3 regions of the Actinosynnema sp. NPDC037264 genome follow, and region 1 is predicted to be linked to each of the others. Evidence: riboswitches for the same ligand, from Rfam matches in the RefSeq annotation. Region 1 holds a riboswitch; each other region holds the start of a gene.
What was found. Region 1 has a riboswitch for S-adenosylmethionine ahead of ACZ7GX_RS35335 (methionine ABC transporter ATP-binding protein). Riboswitches for the same ligand answer to the same signal wherever they lie in the genome.
Positions count from the first base shown of each region.

Region 1 (6,034 bases):
AACATGGACGTCCCGCTCGACGGCCTGTCGCTCGAGGTCAAGAGCCTCAAGACCATCACGCTCTACGACGGCGGCAACGCGCCCCGGCAGATTCAGACGACGGCCGTGACCGTCGACGAGCTGCTGAAGAACGAGAACCTCTCGCTCGGCCCCGAGGACAAGCTCGAGACGGCGGTCGACCTGCGCGTCACCAACGGCGCCGAGGTCCACATCACGCGCACCGGCGTGTCGGTGATCAACGCGACGGAGGCCATCCAGCCGCCCGTCGAGGAGGTCAAGGACGACACGATGATGAAGGGCCAGAAAGAGGTCCTGGACCCGGGCGAGGCCGGCGAGCAGATCGTCACCTACCGCGTCACGGTCAAGAACGGCCAGGAGGTCGGCCGGGAGAAGCTGGGCGCGAAGGTCACCAAGGAGCCGAAGCCGAAGAAGGTCAAGGTCGGCACCAAGCTCCCGCCCGACGGTGCGGTGTGGGACGCGCTGGCGCAGTGCGAGGCGACCGGCAACTGGGCCATCAACACCGGCAACGGCTACTACGGCGGCCTGCAGTTCAACAAGGGCACCTGGGACGCCTACGGCGGCAGCCAGTACGCCGCGTACCCGCACCAGGCGACCCGCGAGCAGCAGATCGCCATCGCCACCAAGCTCCGCGACGCGCGCGGCGGCTACTCGGCGTGGCCCCACTGCCAGCAGAAGCTCGGCTTGCCGTAACAATGTGCCGGTGACACAGGACTCGACGTCGGCCGGTTCGGGGAGCCACCTCCTCGGGCCGGCCGACGTGCGTCGGCTGGCCGCCGAACTGGACATCCGCCCCACGAAGAAGCTGGGGCAGAACTTCGTGCACGACCCGAACACGGTGCGGCGCATCGTGGCGGCGGCCGACCTGCGCCCGGACGACGTGGTGCTCGAGGTCGGGCCCGGCCTGGGCTCGCTCACGTTGGCGTTGCTGCCCTCCTGTCGCGCGCTGGTGGCCGTGGAGATCGACGGCGTGCTGGCCGACCGCCTGCCGGTCACGGTGGCGGAGCGGGCCGCTGAGCTGGCCGACCGGCTGTCCGTCGTGCACGCCGACGCGATGCGCGTCACCCCGGAGCAGCTCCCGGTCGCGCCGACCGCCCTGGTGGCGAACCTGCCGTACAACGTGGCCGTGCCCGTGGTGCTGCACCTGCTGGCCGTGCTGCCGTCGTTGCGCACGGGCCTGGTGATGGTGCAGTCGGAGGTGGCCGACCGGATGGCCGCCGGTCCCGGCAGCAAGGTCTACGGCGTGCCCAGCGTGAAGCTCGCCTGGTACGCGGACGCCCGCCGGGCCGGTCCCGTGCCGCGCTCGGTGTTCTGGCCCGTGCCGAACGTGGACTCGGCGCTGGTCGCGTTCGACCGGCACGAGCAGCTGTCCACTGTGGACCAGAAGCGGCTGTTCGCCTTGGTGGACGCGGCCTTCGCGCAACGCCGCAAGATGCTGCGCGGCGCGCTGTCGGGCTGGGCAGGCTCGGCCGCCGAGGCGCACCGGCTGCTCGTCGAGGCGGGCGTGGACCCCTCGGCGCGCGGCGAACAACTGGCCGTCGGCGACTTCATCCGGATAGCCGAGGCCGCGTCCGCCCGCTAGTCGTTGATCTTTCGGCCGAAAGTGTGATTTGCCGGACGATCCTGGTTCGGACTTGCGTCAGCCGGGCCCGGTCGGGTCTACTCGTGGTGCCATCCCGAGCGGCCGAGAGACCTGGCTCCACGACGCCGCAGCAACCACCCCTCCACGGGGGCAGGTGCTTCCGCCAGGAACGATGGAGGAATCACGTGCCCAGGATGCGAATGCTCACCCGCCGGCGGGTGGTCGACCACGGTCGCCGCACGTCGTCCGCCTGTCGCAGCCGCTGAGCAGCCGCAGGCGCCTCGAATCCCCGCGTCCTTCACCCAGGACACCTTTCCGAGCTGAGCCGTCGGTCACGCACGCCCCGGGCGTGCGCTGCCGCATGCCGTCGTGGAGCGAAAACGTGATCACTGTCGAGAACCTCACCAAGACCTTCCCCGGGAGTACCGGGCAGGTTCGCGCGCTGGACGGCGTGAACCTGGACGTCGCCGCGGGCACCGTGCTCGGCGTCGTCGGCCCCAGCGGGGCGGGCAAGTCCACCCTGGCCCGGTGCGTCGCGCTCCTGGAGCGGCCCGACAGCGGCGCGATCCGCGTCGACGGCACCGACCTCGTCTCGCTCGACGGCACCGCGCTGCGCGCCGCCCGCCGGCAGATCGGCGTGGTGCCGCAAGGGGATTCCCTGCTGCGCCAGCGCACCGCCGCGGGCAACGTCGCGCTGCCGCTGGAAGCCGCGGGCGTGGCCGGGCCGCAGCGCCGCACCCGCGTCGCCGAGCTGCTGGACCTGGTGGGGCTGACCGACAAGGCGGGCTCCTACCCCGACCAGCTCTCCGGCGGCCAGCGCCAGCGGATCGCGGTCGCGCGGGCGCTCGCCGCGTCGCCGTCCGTGCTGCTGGCCGACGAGCCGACGTCCGCGCTGGACCCCGAGACCACCGGCTCGGTGCTCGCCGTGCTGGACCGGGCGCGCGCCGAGCTCGGCGTGACGGTCCTCGTGGTCACGCACGACATGGGCGTGGTCCGGAAGATCTGCGACGCCGTCGCGGTGCTGGAGGACGGCCGCGTGGTGGAGCACGGCAAGGTGCTCGACCTGGTGTCGGACGCCGCGAGCCGCACGGCCGCGTCGCTGCTGCCCGCCGTGGACCAGAACCCGGCGGCGGAGTCCGCGTTCGACCGGGTCGCGGACGTCGTGCTGATCGGCTTCGCCGCCGTGGGCGCGCTGCTGCCCGAGGCCACCGGCCGGTTCGGCGTGGAGCTCAACCTGCTCGGCGGCGGCCTGACCAGGCTCGGCGAGACCCCGGTGGCCCGGTTCCGGGTCGGCCTGAAGGGCGAGCGCGCCGACTCGGCGCTGGAGTGGATCTCGGAAGCGGGCGGCTCGGTGCGCCGGACCCTGTCGGGTCCTCAGGGAGTAGCTGCGTGAGGTCCGCAACACCCTGGTCCATCGTGTTCGACGACCTGCTGGTCGCCACCGGCGAGACGTTGTACATGGTGGTCGTCTCCACCCTGATCGCCGTTCTGCTCGGAGCACCTGTCGGCATCTGGCTTCAGCTCACCGCACCCGGTGGGCTGAGGCCCCGGCCGGTGCTGCACAAGGTGCTCGGGTTCGTCGTGGACCTGGGCCGCTCCATGCCGTTCCTGGTCCTGCTGGTGGTGCTCACCTCGCTGACCAGGCTGCTGCTCGGCAGCACCATCGGACCGACGGCGGCCATCGTGCCGCTCGCCGTGGGCGCGATCCCGTTCGTCGGCAGGCTGGTGCAGAACGTGCTGGCCGAGGTGCACGTGTCGGTGGTCGAGGCCGCCGTCACCACCGGGTCGTCCACGGTGCGGATCGTGCGCAGCGTGCTGCTCCGCGAGTCGTTGCCCGCGCTGGTCAACGCCATCGGCGTGACCGCGATCGCGCTGCTGGGCTACTCGGCGATGGCCGGCGTGGTCGGCGGCGGAGGGCTCGGCGACCTCGCCGTGCGCATGGGCTACCAGCGGTTCAACGACCGCTACCTGTGGAGCACGGTCGTCGTGCTGGCGGTCATCGCCACCGCGATCCAGTTCACCACCAACCGCGTGGCCCGCGGCGTCGACCGCCGCCGCACCGCGTCCGTCTGATCGTTTTTCTCCTCACCTAAGGAATGAAATGCGTATTCGTGCTGCCCTGCTGGCCGTGCTGCTGACCGCGGTGGGCTGCGGTAGTGGCGACACCGGCGCCGCGTCCGACCCGAACGCGCCGCTCAAGGTCGGCGTGAGCCCGGTCCCGCACGCCCAGGTCCTGCGGTACGTGGCGGACAACCTCGCCGCGTCGAAGGGCCTGAAGATCGAGGTCGTCGAGTTCACCGACTACGTGCAGCCGAACACGGCGCTGGTGGACGGGTCGCTGGACGCGAACTACTTCCAGACCGTGCCGTACCTGGACACGTTCAAGGCGGAGAGCGGCGCGCCGCTCGAGTGGATCGGGCCGGTCCACCTGGAGCCGCTCGGCGTGTACTCGAAGAAGCACAAGTCGCTGGCCGACCTGCCGTCCGGCGCCCGCGTGGCCGTGGCGAACGACGCGACCAACGAGGCGCGCGGCCTGAAGCTGCTGCAGGACAACGGGCTGATCAAGATCACGCCGGGCGCGGAGAAGACGGCGACCGTCCGGGACGTCGCGGAGAACCCGCGCGGGCTGGAGTTCGTCGAGCTGGAGGCCGCGCAGCTGCCGCGTTCGCTGGACGACACCGACGCGTCCGTGGTGAACGGCAACTACGCCATCGACGCCGGCCTGAACCCCGCGTCCGACGCGCTGGCGCTGGAGAAGGCCGAGGGCAACCCCAACGCGAACGGCCTGGTCACCCGAACCGACCTCAAGGACGACCCGCGCGTGAAGGACCTGCTCGCCCTGCTCCAGTCGCAGCAGGTCAAGGACTACATCAAGGAGACGTTCTCGGGCTCGGTCCTCGCGGTCTGAGGGTCCTGCCGTCTGAGCGGAGAGTCCTGAAGGACGAAAAGAGTGTCCTCGCCGGACGGGCGGAGAGTCCTGGAGGACGGCCGGAGAGTCCTGGAGGACGAAAAGAGTGTCCTCGCCGGACGGGCAGATCAGCAGGATGACGGCGGTGGGTGGTTTTGTGCCGGGTCCGTTGTTGGTCCGGGTTTCGTGTCATCCCACCGACCTCCCGAAGGGCTACCACACGTGTCAAGGGGGGCGGCATCGGTTCAGGCCGTGGGTATCGCTGGACGGTGCCCCCCTTGACACGTGCGGTAGGGCTGCGCCAGGTCGGCGGGATGACACGAAGCCCTTCCTTTGTGTAGGCAAGCGGGTGCGTGAGCGGGAGTGCGTGACGGTTGGGTGGGCGTGCGGCTGCGTGAGGGGGAGTTGGTGGGCACGCGGGTGCGTGAGCGGGAGGCGAGTGTTCCGTCGCAGGTCAGAGGTTGGTAGGAGCGGGCAACCCGGAAACGCCCGTACGCTTCATGGCGTGCTCGCTGTCGTCCCACCCCCGGTCACCGTCCGCGTCCCGGCCAAGGTCAACCTGCACCTGGCCGTAGGCGACTCCCGCGAGGACGGCTACCACGACCTGGTGACGATCTTCCAGGCCTTGTCGCTGACCGACGAGGTGACCGTCGCCATCGCCGAGGACCCCGGTGTCGAGGTGCACGGCGAAGGCGCCGACTCGGTGCCCACCGGCGCGTCCAACCTGGCGTGGCGGGCGGTGCGGGTGCTGGCCGAGCACGTCGGCCGCGACCCCGACGACCCGAAGGTCCGCGTCGTCATCCGCAAGTCCATCCCGGTCGCCGGCGGCATGGCGGGCGGCAGCGCGGACGCGGCGGCGACGCTCGTCGGGCTGGCCTCGCTGTGGCGGCTGGAGATCAGCCGGGACGAGCTGGCCGGCCTCGCGGGCAAGATCGGCGCGGACGTCCCGTTCGCCATCTACGGCGGCACGGCCCTCGGCACGGACCGCGGCGACCGGATCGTGCCCGTGCTGTCCCGCCACACGTTCCACTGGGTGCTGGCGTTCGACCGGCGGGGCCTGTCCACGCCCGAGGTGTTCGACGAGCTGGACCGGCTGCGCGCGGACGGCGACCCGCCCCGCGTAGGCGAGGCGGAAGCCGTGCTCGAAGGCCTGTCCTCCGGCGACCCGCGCCAGCTCGCGCTCCTGCTCGGCAACGACCTGCAGGCCGCCGCCGTGTCGCTGCGCCCCAACCTGCGCCGCACGCTGCGCGCGGGCGTGAACGCGGGCGCGTTGGCCGGCATGGTGTCCGGCTCGGGCCCGACCTGCGCGTTCCTCTGCACGGACGGCGACTCGGCGGTGCGGGTGGCGGCCGAGCTGGCGGGCGCGGGGGTCTGCCGGACGGTGCGCGTGGCGCAAGGGCCGGTGCACGGCGCGCGCGTCATCGGCACCGAGGAAGCGCCCCGGCCGATCCCGCCCGAAGTGCACGCGTGACCTACTCGCCCGCCTTCTTCGCCGACAGCGTGACCTCGGTGTCGCAGTCGACCAC
Region 1 is NZ_JBVJVK010000050.1:40,826-46,859, reverse strand. It holds gene ACZ7GX_RS35345 (resuscitation-promoting factor) at 1-711, shown strand, start outside; gene rsmA (16S rRNA (adenine(1518)-N(6)/adenine(1519)-N(6))-dimethyltransferase RsmA) at 722-1,600, shown strand; SAM riboswitch class I at 1,687-1,779, shown strand; gene ACZ7GX_RS35335 (methionine ABC transporter ATP-binding protein) at 1,983-2,993, shown strand; gene ACZ7GX_RS35330 (methionine ABC transporter permease) at 2,990-3,673, shown strand; gene ACZ7GX_RS35325 (MetQ/NlpA family ABC transporter substrate-binding protein) at 3,702-4,508, shown strand; gene ACZ7GX_RS35320 (4-(cytidine 5'-diphospho)-2-C-methyl-D-erythritol kinase) at 5,014-5,979, shown strand; gene ACZ7GX_RS35315 (PASTA domain-containing protein) at 5,981-6,034, opposite strand, start outside.

Region 2 (6,034 bases), on a different contig from region 1:
CGCCGCCTCCGGGTGCCGCGCCATCGCCAGCGACCCGGCGTTCGGCATGAGCAGGCCGACGCTCATCGTCAGCACGAACAGCGGTGGCAGGAACGTCGCCAGCCCGCCGCCGACGAGCCCGCCCACCAGCAACCCGATCCCACCGGTCGCCGCACCCGCCAGCCCGATCTTGAGCAGCGGACGCGGCATGATCCGGCCCGTCAGCCTGGTGTTGAGCAGCCCCGCCAGGACGATCGCCACCGAGTTCGCGCCGAACACCAGGCTGAACTGCTGCGGGCTCAACCCGTACACGCCCTGGAGCACGAACGACGCCCCTGCGACGTAGCCGAACAGGGAGCCCAGCGCCAGCGCCGACGCCAGCGCGTAGCCGACGAACTTGCGGTCGGCCAGCAGCCCGCCGAACACCTTGATCGTGAGCAGCAGGTTCGCCGGCCGCCGCTTGTTCCGCGGCAACGTCTCCGGCAGGCCCACGGCCAGGGCGATCAGCAGGGCCAACCCGATCAACGCGAGCGCGATGAACGTGCCGCGCCAACTGGTGAACCTCAGCAGCTGACCGCCCAGCACCGGGGCCGCCACCGGCCCCAGGCTGTTGACCAGCATCATCAACGACATGAACCGCGCCATCGCGAGACCCTCGAACCGGTCGCGCGCCACCGCCATCGCGACCACGAACCCGGCCGCCACGCCGAGCCCTTGCAGCAGCCGCAGGCCGGAGAGCGCGAGCGCGCTGGGCGCCACCGCGCAGAACAGCGAGGTCACGACGTAGCTGCCGATCCCGACCAGCAGCGGACGCCGCCTGCCCCACGAGTCCGACAGCGGGCCCACGAGCAGCTGCCCGACCGACAGACCGATGATGAACGTGGTCAGCGACAGCTGGATCTGCGACTCGGTCGAGCCGAACTCCGCCGCGATGCCCGGGAACGCGGGCAGGTAGGTGTCGATCGAGAGCGGGCCGAGCAGGCACAGGGTGCCCAGCAGCACCACCAGTCGGGACCTGTTGTCCATCGCCAACCCCCAGTGCTCGTCTGGCAAAAGCTTCGCAAGCCAAACGATCCGGGGAAAGCGATATGTCCGAGGTCACGCGCTGGGCGCAAGTGTTTCGCCCCGGACGGCTCAATATCCCTCTGCGCGCAGGAATTCCAGGGCGGCGGCGAGGTCGTCGGGGTACTCGCTGGTGAACGACACCCACTGGTTGTCGGCCGGGTGGTGGAAGCCGAGCGTGCGGGCGTGCAGCCACTGCCTGGTGACGCCGAGGCGCTTGGCCAGCACCGGGTCCGCGCCGTAGGTGATGTCGCCGACGCACGGGTGCCGCAACGCGGAGAAGTGCACCCGGATCTGGTGCGTGCGACCGGTTTCCAGGTGCACGTCGAGCAGCGACGCGGCGCGGAACGCCTCCACCACCTCGTAGTGCGTGATGCTCGGCTTGCCGTTCGCCATCACGGCGAACTTGTAGTCGTGCTTGGGGTGCCGGTCGATCGGCGCGTCGATGGTGCCCTTGATCGGGTCCGGGTGGCCCTGCACGAGCGCGTGGTAGAGCTTGTCGACCGTGCGCTCCTTGAACGCGTGTTTCAACGCCGAGTACGCGTGCTCGCTCTTGGCCACCACCATGACGCCGGTCGTGCCGACGTCCAGCCGGTGCACGACGCCCTGGCGCTCGGCGGCGCCCGAGGTGGCGATCCGGACGCCCGCCGCGGCCAGGCCGCCGACCACGGTCGGACCGGTCCAGCCGGGGCTGGGGTGCACGGCCACGCCGACCGGCTTGTCGACCACGATCACGTCGTCGTCCTCGTGCAGGACCACCAGGCCCTCCACGGGCACGGCCTGCACCTGCACCGGGCGTTCCGGCTCGGGGAGGGTGATCTCCAGCACGGAGCCCGCGACCAGGCGGTCCGACTTGCCGGCGGGCTGCCCGTCGAGCACGACGTCACCCGATTCGGTCAACGCCGCCACCACGGTCCGCGACAGGCCGAGAAGCTTGGCCAGACCGGCGTCGACCCTCATCCCGTCCAAGCCGTCCGGCACCGGAAGGGACCGGTAGTCGCCGCTCATGCGCACACCTCGCTGACGCTCGGCGTGGCAAGAGCGGGGCCGGCTGCGTTGAATGACTCGCTCGCAAGCTCGCTCATGCGCCCGCCTTCTTCTCGCTGGACTTCTTCTCCACGCGGGTGCCGTCGTAGTCGCGCTGGAGCAACGCCATCAGCACGATCACGCCGCCGCCCACGCAGATGGCGGAGTCCGCCAGGTTGAACACGGGGAAGAAGTTGCCCCACGGGTCGAGCACCGAGATGAAGTCGACCACGCCGCCGCGCAGCGGGCCGGGGCCGCGGAAGATCCGGTCGACCAGGTTGCCCATCGCGCCGCCCAGGACCAGGCCGAGGCCGATGGCCCAGCCGACCGACCGCAGCCGGCGCGCGATCCACAGGATGAACACGACCACGCCGGAGGCGATCAGGGCGAGGATCACCGTCCAGCCCTCGGCCAGGCCGAACGCGGCGCCGGTGTTGCGGATCAGCGGCAGGTAGAGCAGGCCGCCGAACAGCTCGATCGGCTCGCGCCCCTCCAGCTTGTCCACCGCGATGATCTTGCTGACCAGGTCGAGCGCCAACACCAGCGGCGCGATGACGGCCAGCAGCAGGACCCGTCGCTTCGGCAGCGGTGCGTCCGGCTGGTCCGGCGTGTCCGGCTCGGTGTTGGGATCGGTGCTCACCGGGCCATTGTCCAGCATCGGAGTCAGCGCAGGAACGGCGGGAGCGCGCGCTGGTCGTCCAGCGGCGCCCAACGACCCTCCCGGACCTCGTACTCCCACCGCGAGCCCTCGACCACGAGCGCGCGCAACGCGGCCACGAACCGGTCCACGTGCTCCTCGGTGGTGCCCAGCCCGATCGACGCGCGCAGCGCGCGTTCGCCGTGGGCGAGCCGGTGCACGGCCACGTGCGCGCAGAACGCGCCGTCACGCACGCCGATGCCATGTTCGGCGGACAGCGCGGCGGCCAGGTAACCGGCGTCCTGGCCACCGACGGTGAAGCTCACCACACCCACCCGGTCCTGGTCCGAGCCGAACAGCGTCAGCTCGTGCACGCCGGGCACGGTCTTCAGGCCCTCGCGCAGCCGCGCCAGCAGCACGCGCTCGTGCTCGGTGGTCTGCTCCCAGTGCCTGCCCAGCACGTCGCACGCCACGGCCAGCGCGTGCACGCCCACCACGTTCGGCGTGCCCGCCTCGTGCCGCTCGGGCACCGCCGACCAGGCCACGCCCAGCCGGTCGCCGTGGTCGGTGACGCGGGCCGTCGCACCACCGCCCACCAGGTACGGCTCGGCGGCCTGCAACCAGTCGGACCGGCCGACCAGCACGCCCGCGCCGAACGGGGCGTAGATCTTGTGCCCCGAGAGCACGGTGTAGTCGACGTCCAGCGCACGCACGTCCACCGGCCGGTGCGGCGCGAGCTGGGCGGCGTCCAGGGCGATCCGGGCGCCGTGCCGGCGGGCCACCCGGGCCAGCTCGGCCACCGGCCAGATCTCGCCGGTCACGTTGGACGCGCCGGTCACCACGACCAGCCGCGGGCCGACCGGCGCCGCGCGCAGCGCCCGGTCCAGCTCCAGCACGGCCTGCGCGGGCGAGGCCGGCGTGCGCAGGCGACGCACGTTCGGGCCGCGCCACGGCAGCAGCGCGGCGTGGTGCTCGGTGTCGAAGAGGATCACGGCGGTGTGCTTCGGCAGGCTCCTGGCCAGCAGGTTCAGCGCGTCGGTGGTGTTGCGGGCGAACACCACGGCGTCACTGTCGCGGGCGTTGAGGAACCGCCGGACCGACGAGCGGGCCTGCTCGTAGACCTTGGTGCTGACCTGCGAGGCGAAGCCCGCGCCCCGGTGCACGCTGGCGTACCAGGGCAGCACCTCGTCCACGGCGTCGCGGACCTGCTCCAGGCACGGCGCGCTGGCCGCGTGGTCGAGGTTGGCGTACTCGACGCGCTCACCGGTGACCAGCGGCACGCGCAGCGACGCGCCGACCACACGGGGCAGAGCCGCGACGGTGGTGGTGAGGGGAACTGCGATCGTCATGACGCCCTCCGGGGGTCCGGGGACACCCCACCGGAGAGGGAGCCCGCGCTTGCCGGGCGCCCTGCGCGCCAGGCCAGGTCCTCACCAGGGGCACCCCACCGCGGTAGGAGGGTTGCCGGCCAGCAAGCCTGGGCTTAGCGCTGGCACTCATGACCTTCGCCCCGAAGCTAACCCAGCCCGCGCGTCCCCGTCGAGGGGCGTTCACATCCTGGGAGCGCCACGGCGGGGCCGGCGTCGCGATCCTGGGGCGTCACGACGGGCCGGCGCGGGACGTCACGAGCCGTCCCGGGCACGTCACGGCAGACCGACGTCGCCCTTCCAGCGCGCGAACCGACCCGCCCGGTCCACGGCGCGGATGCGGCGCTCGGTCGCCGTGCGCATGGCCTCGGTGCACACCACCAGCAGCTGGTCGTGCTCCTGCAAGCGGGTCGTCGGCTGCGGCGTGAAGCCGTTCGCGTCCCGCACCACGAGGCTCACCGACGAGCCCGGCGGCAGCCGCAGCTCGGACAGGTACACGCCGTGCAGCTTGGAGCCGGGCTGGATGCGGACCTGGAGCAGCTCCGCGCCCAGGTCGTCCAGCGCCGACGAGTCGACCTGCACCTCGTGCGCCTCGCCGGACTTGACCAGCCCCAGCCACTTGGCCAGCCACGGCAGGCTCGTGCCCTGCACCACGGTCAGCACCACGACCAGCACGAACACCGCGTCCACCAGCTGCTGCGCCCCGCGCACGCCCTGGATCAGCGGGATCAGGGCGAACACGATCGGCACGGCCCCGCGCAGCCCGGACCACGAGATGAACACCTGCTCCCGCCACGGCACCCGGAACGGCAGCGCCGCGAACGCCACCGACAGCGGCCGGGCCAGCAGCACCAGCACCGCGCCCGCCACCAGCGCGGGCACCAGCGCGTCGAGCAGCCGTCCCGGCGACGCGTACAGGCCGAGCAGCACGAACAGGCCGATCTGCGCGATCCAGCCCAGCCCTTCGGCGAACGACAGGGTGTCCGCCCGGTGCGGCAGGCGGGCGTTGCCGAGCACGAGGGCGGCGATGTAGACGGCCAGGAAGCCGGACGCGTGCGCGAGGTCGCCGACGGTGTAGGCGAGCAGGCACACCGCGACCGTGGCCAGCGGGTACAGGCCGGTGGCGGGCAGCGCGGCCCGGCGCAGGCCGACGCCGCCGAGCCAGCCGAGCACGATCCCGATCACCCCGCCCGCGATCAGCTCGTAGCCCATCAGCAGCGGCGCGGTCCACGTGATCGGGTCCGGCGCGGCGAGCAGCACGACGGCGATGTAGACCGGCGCGTCGTTGATGCCGGACTCCAGTTCCAGCGAGCCGATGAGCCGCTTGCCGACGCCCACCCCGCGCAACACGCTGAACACGGCCGCCGCGTCGGTGGACGACAGCACGGCGCCCCACAGCAGCGCCGTGCGCCAGTCCATGTCCAGCAGGAAGTGCAGCGCGAACCCGGTGACCGCGATGCTCACGCCGACGGCGACCGTCGACAGCGCGATGCCGAGGCCGAGCGCGGGCTTCACCGCGCTCCACCGGGTGGTGAGACCACCCTCGGTGAGGATCAGCACGAGCGCCACCGTGCCGAGCGAGCGGGTCAGGTCGGCGTCCTCGAACTGGATGCCCACCACGGCTTCGCCGAGCAGCACCCCGATGCCGAGGTAGAGCAGGAGGGACGGCAGACCGAGCCGGATCGACACCCTGACCGCGATGACCGAGAGCAGCAGGACCGCGGCGGCTATGCCCAAGTAGCCCGTCACATCGCCCACTCGACCTCCACGCCGCCGCTGCGTCACCCGACGGGGTCATTCTCCCCGGTGATACCGAAATGGACGAATCCGGCACCGCACGCAGCGTCACCAGCCGAACGTCGCTAGCGGGAACCATGCGAAACCGTGCATGTTGACGACAGGGTCCGCCGCCCCCGGTCACCTCCACGTCCCCGCACCTCCCTGCTGGAGTCACCGTGAAGCT
Region 2 is NZ_JBVJVK010000037.1:26,702-32,735, forward strand. It holds gene ACZ7GX_RS30875 (multidrug effflux MFS transporter) at 1-1,005, opposite strand, end outside; gene ACZ7GX_RS30880 (RluA family pseudouridine synthase) at 1,114-2,049, opposite strand; gene lspA (signal peptidase II) at 2,123-2,707, opposite strand; gene ACZ7GX_RS30890 (aminotransferase class V-fold PLP-dependent enzyme) at 2,731-4,053, opposite strand; SAM riboswitch class IV at 4,094-4,208, opposite strand; gene ACZ7GX_RS30895 (potassium/proton antiporter) at 4,348-5,829, opposite strand; gene ACZ7GX_RS30900 (M28 family metallopeptidase) at 6,027-6,034, shown strand, end outside.
Region 2: it holds a riboswitch for S-adenosylmethionine, as region 1 does, so the genes downstream of both, ACZ7GX_RS30890 (aminotransferase class V-fold PLP-dependent enzyme) here and ACZ7GX_RS35335 (methionine ABC transporter ATP-binding protein) in region 1, are expected to answer to the same signal.

Region 3 (6,034 bases), on a different contig from region 1:
AGAAGCCGTTCGTCGACGTGGAGAAGGCCGACGCGATCGTGAACGGCGCGGACCGGGCGCTGGCCCGCCAGGCGGCGGCGGAGAGCGCGGTGCTGCTGCGCAACGACGGCGTGCTGCCCCTGTCGACCGGCGTGGGCAAGCTCGTGGTGACCGGTGACGCGGCCGACTCCGCGGCCAGGCAGCTCGGCGGCTGGTCGGTCGGCTGGCAGGGCGTGCCGGACTCGTCGCCGATGCCGCCCACGGTGACCGTGCTGCAGGGCATCAAGGCCGCCGTGCCGTCGGCGAACGTGGTCGGCGCGGCCACGCAGGCCGACGCGGTGGCGCAGGCGGGTGACGCCGACGCGGTGGTCGTCGTGCTCGGTGAGGACCCGGGCGCGGAGGGTGAGGCGGACACCGAGGAGCCCGCGCTGACCGCTGCGCAGCAGGGCCTGGTGGACGCGGTGCGGGCGACCGGCAAGCCGGTGGTCGTCGTGCTGCTGACCGGCCGGCCGCAGGTGCTCGGCACGGTGGCCGACGCCCCGGCGCTGGTCGCGGGCTGGCTGCCCGGGTCCGAGGGCGGCGGCGCGATCGCCGACGTGCTGTTCGGCGCGGTGAACCCCAGCGGCAGGCTGCCGGTGTCCTGGCCGAAGTCGGTCGGCGACCAGCCGTTCTCCTACGACCAGGTGCGCGGCGCGAACACCGCGCCCAGCTCCGGGTACGACCCGGCGTTCGCGTTCGGGCACGGCCTGTCGTACACGACGTTCACCACGTCCGCGCCGACGCTGAAGTCGACGGAGGTGCGGCGGGACGGCCAGGTGAAGGTGTCGGTGACCGTGGCCAACACCGGTGGACGTGACGGCACGCTCGTCGTGCCCGTGTACGTGCACCAGCCGGTGAGCAAGGTGCTCACGCCGCCGCAGCGCCTGGTCGGCTTCACGCGGGTGGCGTTGAAGGCCGGTGAGCAGCGGGCGGTCGAGGTGACGTTCGACGTGCAGCGGCTCGCGGTGACGGCGGGCGACATGGACGCGTCGGGCAAGCCCGAGGTCGCCAGGGGCGGCTACGAGGTCGTGGTCGGCGACGGGAGGGCTCGATTCACGGTGCGGTGAGCTGCCCTGATAACCTTCTCGGTCGTACCCGCGCGGCATTCCGCTGTGGAGGAAGACCGCCCCTTCGCGGGGGCGGAGCCGGTGACAAGCGCGGTGCGACTCCGAGACCGAGGAAAAGGTGGCTTTCGCGTGGCGAACATCAAGTCCCAGATGAAGCGGATCAAGACGAACGAGAAGGCGCGCCTGCGCAACAAGGCCGTCAAGTCGTCCCTCAAGACCGCCATCCGCAAGTTCCGTGAGGCCGCCGAGGCCGGTGACAAGGAGAAGGCCGTCGCGCTGGCGCAGGACGCGTCCCGCAAGCTCGACAAGGCCGTCTCCAAGGGCGTGATCCACGCCAACCAGGCCGCCAACAAGAAGTCGGCGCTGGCGCGGCGCGCCAACCAGATCTGATCTGGTCTTCACGCCAAAGCGCCGCCCACCCCCGCGCGGGGTGGGCGGCGCTTTCGTGTGCGGCCGACCACTGACCACCGCCCCAGCTGCCACCGCCCCGACCAGCACCGACCCTCGCCCAGCCAGCCACCAGGCCACCGGCCGCTCAGCCGCTGACTTCCCGGCCCTCAGCCAGTACCGCCCACCCCGCCGCGAACCACTTGGCCGCCAGCCGTCAGCCACCTGGCCGCCAGGGTCCAGCGCCGGCCACCAGCCACCCAGCCGCCCGATCCCCCAGCCTCCGGATCCCCAGCCTCCGGATCCCCGACCGCCCGACCGTGCGATCCCCTAGGCCTCCGTCAGCGGCGGCCGTGGGCGGCGACGATCTTCAGCACGGCGCGTTCCAGGGCGTAGCCCGAGTCGGCGGCGGCGCCCTTGACGTCGGCGTTCAGGTCCGCGACCACCGTCATCGCGGCTGCCAGCCCTCGGTCTTCCCAGCCACGCGACTGGCCTTGGGCCTTCTTCACCTTCCACGGCGGCATGCCGAGTTCGCCCGCCAGCTTGAACGGGTCGCCCCGGCCCACCGCGGACACCCGCGCGATCGTGCGCACCGCGTCGGCCAGGGCATCGGCGACCAAGACGTGCGGCACGCCGAGCTGGATCGCCCACCGCAACGCCTCCAGCGCACCGGCCCGATCACCCATCACGGCCTTCTCCGCGACCGCGAACCCGGTCACCTCGGCCCGCCCGCGGTGGTAGCGGCGGACCGCCTCGGCGTCCACCTTGCCGCCCGTGTCGGCGACGAGCTGCGACGCCGCCGCCGCCAACTCGCGCAGGTCCGACCCCACCGCCTCGATCAGCGCCGCCACGGCCTCCGGGTCGGCCTTGCCGCCGCCCGCCGCGCGGATCTCGTTGCGCACGAACGCTTCCCGGTCCGCCGCCTTGGTGATCTTGGGGCACTCGGTCACCCGGGCGCCTGCCTTGCGCAGCGCCGCGGGCAGGTCCTTGGCCGCCTTGCTGCGCCCGCCGCCACTGTGGACGACCACCACCGTCACCCCGTCCGCCGGGGCCTTGGCGTAGCCGATGACCGCGTCGGCGATCTCCTTGCCGCACTCCTGCGCGGCCTCCAGCGCGACCACCCGTCCCTCGGCGAACAGCGACGGGCTCACCAGTTCCGCCAGCTCAGGCGGGGTGAGATCGGTCACGCGGACGCGGGTCAGGTCGGCCTGCGGATCGGCTTTCCGCGCCGCGGCCAGCGCACCGCGCACCGCGCGCTCGACCAGCAACTCCTCCTCGCCGAGGATCAGGTGCACGGCGTCGGGCATGTCAGCGGGCGCACTCACGGGCGCGATCCTCCCACGGGTGGCAGACGTCCGGATGGTGGACGTCGCTGGCTGAGGGTCGGGATCGTGACGTAAGTTGAAGCCCACAACTGAATACCGCTCATCCAGAGGGGCAGAGGGATCGGCCCGAAGAAGCCCCGGCAACCCGTCGCACAGCGTCCGCTGGCGACCACGGTGCCAATTCCGACCCGCGGTGCGCGGGAAAGATGAGGAGATACCTCGCGATGACTGCTGTCAGTGTGCCCTCGGCCACCACCTCCTTCGACCTCGGTCCTGCCCGCGCGCTGTCGTGTCGCGAATGCGGCCACGAGACGCCGCTCGCCGCCGAATACGCCTGTCTGGAGTGTTTCGGGCCGCTGGAAGTGGCCTACGACTTCGGTCGGATCCGTCGCGAGGACATCGAGGCGGGCCCCCGGTCGATCTGGCGCTACCGCGGCCTGCTCCCCGTGCCGACCACCGTCGAGTCGCACCCCAACACCAACCCCGGCGGCACCCGCCTGATCGAGGCCGACCGCCTCGCCAAGGCCCTCGGCGTGCGCAAGGTGTGGGTGAAGGACGACACCGGCAACCCGACCCACTCGTTCAAGGACCGCGTGGTCGGCGTCGCCCTCGCCGCCGCCCGCGAACTGGGCTTCAAGGTCCTGGCCTGCCCGTCCACCGGCAACCTGGCCAACGCCGTCGCCGCCGCCGCGGCCCGCGCGGGCTGGGAGTCCGTGGTCCTGGTGCCCTCCACGCTGGAGCGGGCGAAGATCCTCATGACCGCCGTCTACGGCGGCAACCTGATCACCGTCGACGGCAACTACGACGACGTGAACCGGCTGGCGCAGGAACTGGCCGCCGAGCACGAGGACTGGGCGTTCGTCAACGTCAACGTCCGCCCCTACTACGCCGAGGGCTCCAAGACGCTCGGGTACGAGGTCGCCGAACAGCTCGGCTGGCGGCTGCCCGACCAGATCGTGGTGCCCATCGCGTCCGGCTCGCAGTTGACGAAGGTCGACAAGTCCTTCCGCGAGCTGGGCGACCTCGACCTGGTCGAGCAGACCCCGTACCGCGTGTTCGGCGCGCAGGCCACCGGCTGCTCCCCCGTCTCGGCCGCCTTCAAGGCGGGCCACGACGTGGTCAGCCCGGTCCGCCCGGACACCATCGCCAGGTCGCTGGCGATCGGCGCCCCCGCCGACGGCCCCTACGTGCTGGACGCCGTCCGCCGCACCAACGGCGCGATCGAGGACGTCACCGACGAGGAGGTCGTCGAGGGCATCCGCCTCCTGGCCCGGACCGAAGGCATCTTCGCCGAGACGGCCGGCGGCGTCACCGTCGCCACCGCGAAGAAGCTCATCGAGACCGGCCAACTGGACCCGGACGGCGAGACCGTGCTCCTGATCACCGGCGACGGCCTCAAGACCCTGGACGCCCTCGGCGACCGCGTCGGCCCCCGCGCCAACGTCCCGCCGTCGGCCGAGGCCGTCCTGAAGGCCCTTCAGGACTGACCCGTATCGCCCGTTCCCGCCTGGGGTCGGACCGCGGTTTCCGGTCCCAGGCGGTACGGCGACGGTCGGTCCGGGCGGTCGGTCCGGGGCGCGGTAGCTACGGCGGCGGTCGGCTCAGTGCCGGGCGGCTTCTCCGCTTCACCGTCGCCTTCCCGTTCGCGGTCGTGGTCACAAGGCGATCCTGGAGGAGCGCAGCCACCCGGTCCGGGGGAAGGCGGTCAGCTCGGGCAGGACGTGCGGGCCGACCGGTTCGGTGACCACGCGCCAGGCGGTGAGCATCTGCGGCCAGGGCCGTGTCGCCTTCTCCTGGTTGTAGCGCTCGGCGTGCCACTCCTCCGGCGGTATGGCGAGGTCGGCGTCGAACAGGCCGTCGGCGATCAGCCGGTAGGCGGTGTCCGCCGAGGGGACCTGCGCCAAGCGGATCACGCCGGTGGCCGTTGCCCTGGCGACGATTCCGCGTTCACCGCTGGGCAGCTCCTCGCACACGTAATACGTGAACGCGGGCCGGAGCTCGTCGCTCGGCCAGGGTTGGGCGGTGTAGCCGGGCTGCCACAGCGCCCACGCCAGCGCCCGGTTGCCGCCTTGCGGCGACCAGCCGGAGTGCAGTCGGATCCAGACGTCGTTCCTCATCGTTCTCCCCTTGTCCGTTGTCGGGTTGGCCGCCGCTCCTGCGGGCGACCTGCGGCCCGTCCGGGCCGGCCAGGACGGCGGTGTCGCCGTCCCGGTCCGTGCGCAGCACCAGCGCGCCTCGGCTCGTCAACGCGTCGACCACCACCCCGCTGGGGTGGCCGTAGCGGTTGCCCGCGCCGACGCTCACCAACGCGATCCGCGGCCGGACCGCCGCGAGGAACGCCGGTGACGAGTACCGCGACCCGTGGTGCGGCACCTTGAGCACGTCGGCCCGCAGGTCCACGTGCCCACCGAGCAGGTCCGCCTGCCCGGCCAGCTCGATGTCTCCGGTCAGCAACACCCGCCCGGCCGCGGTGGAGGCCCGCAGCACCAGCGACGCGTCGTTGACCGCCGTGTTCGTGTCCGTCCCGCGCACGGGGTCCGCGCGCGGGCCGAGCACGTCGAGCTCCAGACCCGGCCAGCTCAGCCGCTGCCCGGCGCCCAGCTCGACCAGGCGGACCCCGGCCGTCCGCGCCCGTTCCCTCACCTCCTCCCACGCCCACTCCGGTTCCCGCGACGGCCCCACCGCCACCGCGCCCACAACCCGCTCAGCCAGCACCGCGGCCAACCCGCCGACGTGGTCGGCGTGCAGGTGGCTGAGCACCACCAGCGGTATGCGCCGCACCCCGAGCCGACGCAGGCACGACAGCACCGGCACCGGGTCCGGCCCCGCGTCGACCAGCACCGCCCGGTCGCGCTCGGCGGTGGCGAGGACCACCGCGTCGCCCTGACCCACGTCACAGGCCACGACCGACCAGCCGGGCACCGGCCACCCCGGCGCGACCACGTTCAGCGGCACGACCACCACCACCGCGCCGACGACGGCCGCCACGACCAACGTCCGCACCCGGCGCAGCCTGGCGATCGCGTAGCCGAGCACCAGCACCCCGGCCAGCAGCAGCCCGCCGACCCAGCCACTGGGCCACCCGACCGCCGCGCCGGGCACGGCCGCCGCGTGCCGGCCGACCGTGATCAGCCAGCTCACCGCCGGACCGGCCACCTCGACGACCAGTCGTGCCGTCGGCTCGTGCACCTGCGCCAGCACGGCGGCCAGCACCCCGAGCACGGTGGCCGGGGCCAC
Region 3 is NZ_JBVJVK010000015.1:129,571-135,604, reverse strand. It holds gene ACZ7GX_RS19185 (glycoside hydrolase family 3 N-terminal domain-containing protein) at 1-1,085, shown strand, start outside; gene rpsT (30S ribosomal protein S20) at 1,215-1,475, shown strand; gene holA (DNA polymerase III subunit delta) at 1,814-2,797, opposite strand; SAM riboswitch class I at 2,895-3,010, shown strand; gene thrC (threonine synthase) at 3,022-4,284, shown strand; gene ACZ7GX_RS19165 (hypothetical protein) at 4,453-4,710, opposite strand; partial or broken gene ACZ7GX_RS19160 (ComEC/Rec2 family competence protein) at 4,745-6,034, opposite strand, start outside.
Region 3: it holds a riboswitch for S-adenosylmethionine, as region 1 does, so the genes downstream of both, thrC (threonine synthase) here and ACZ7GX_RS35335 (methionine ABC transporter ATP-binding protein) in region 1, are expected to answer to the same signal.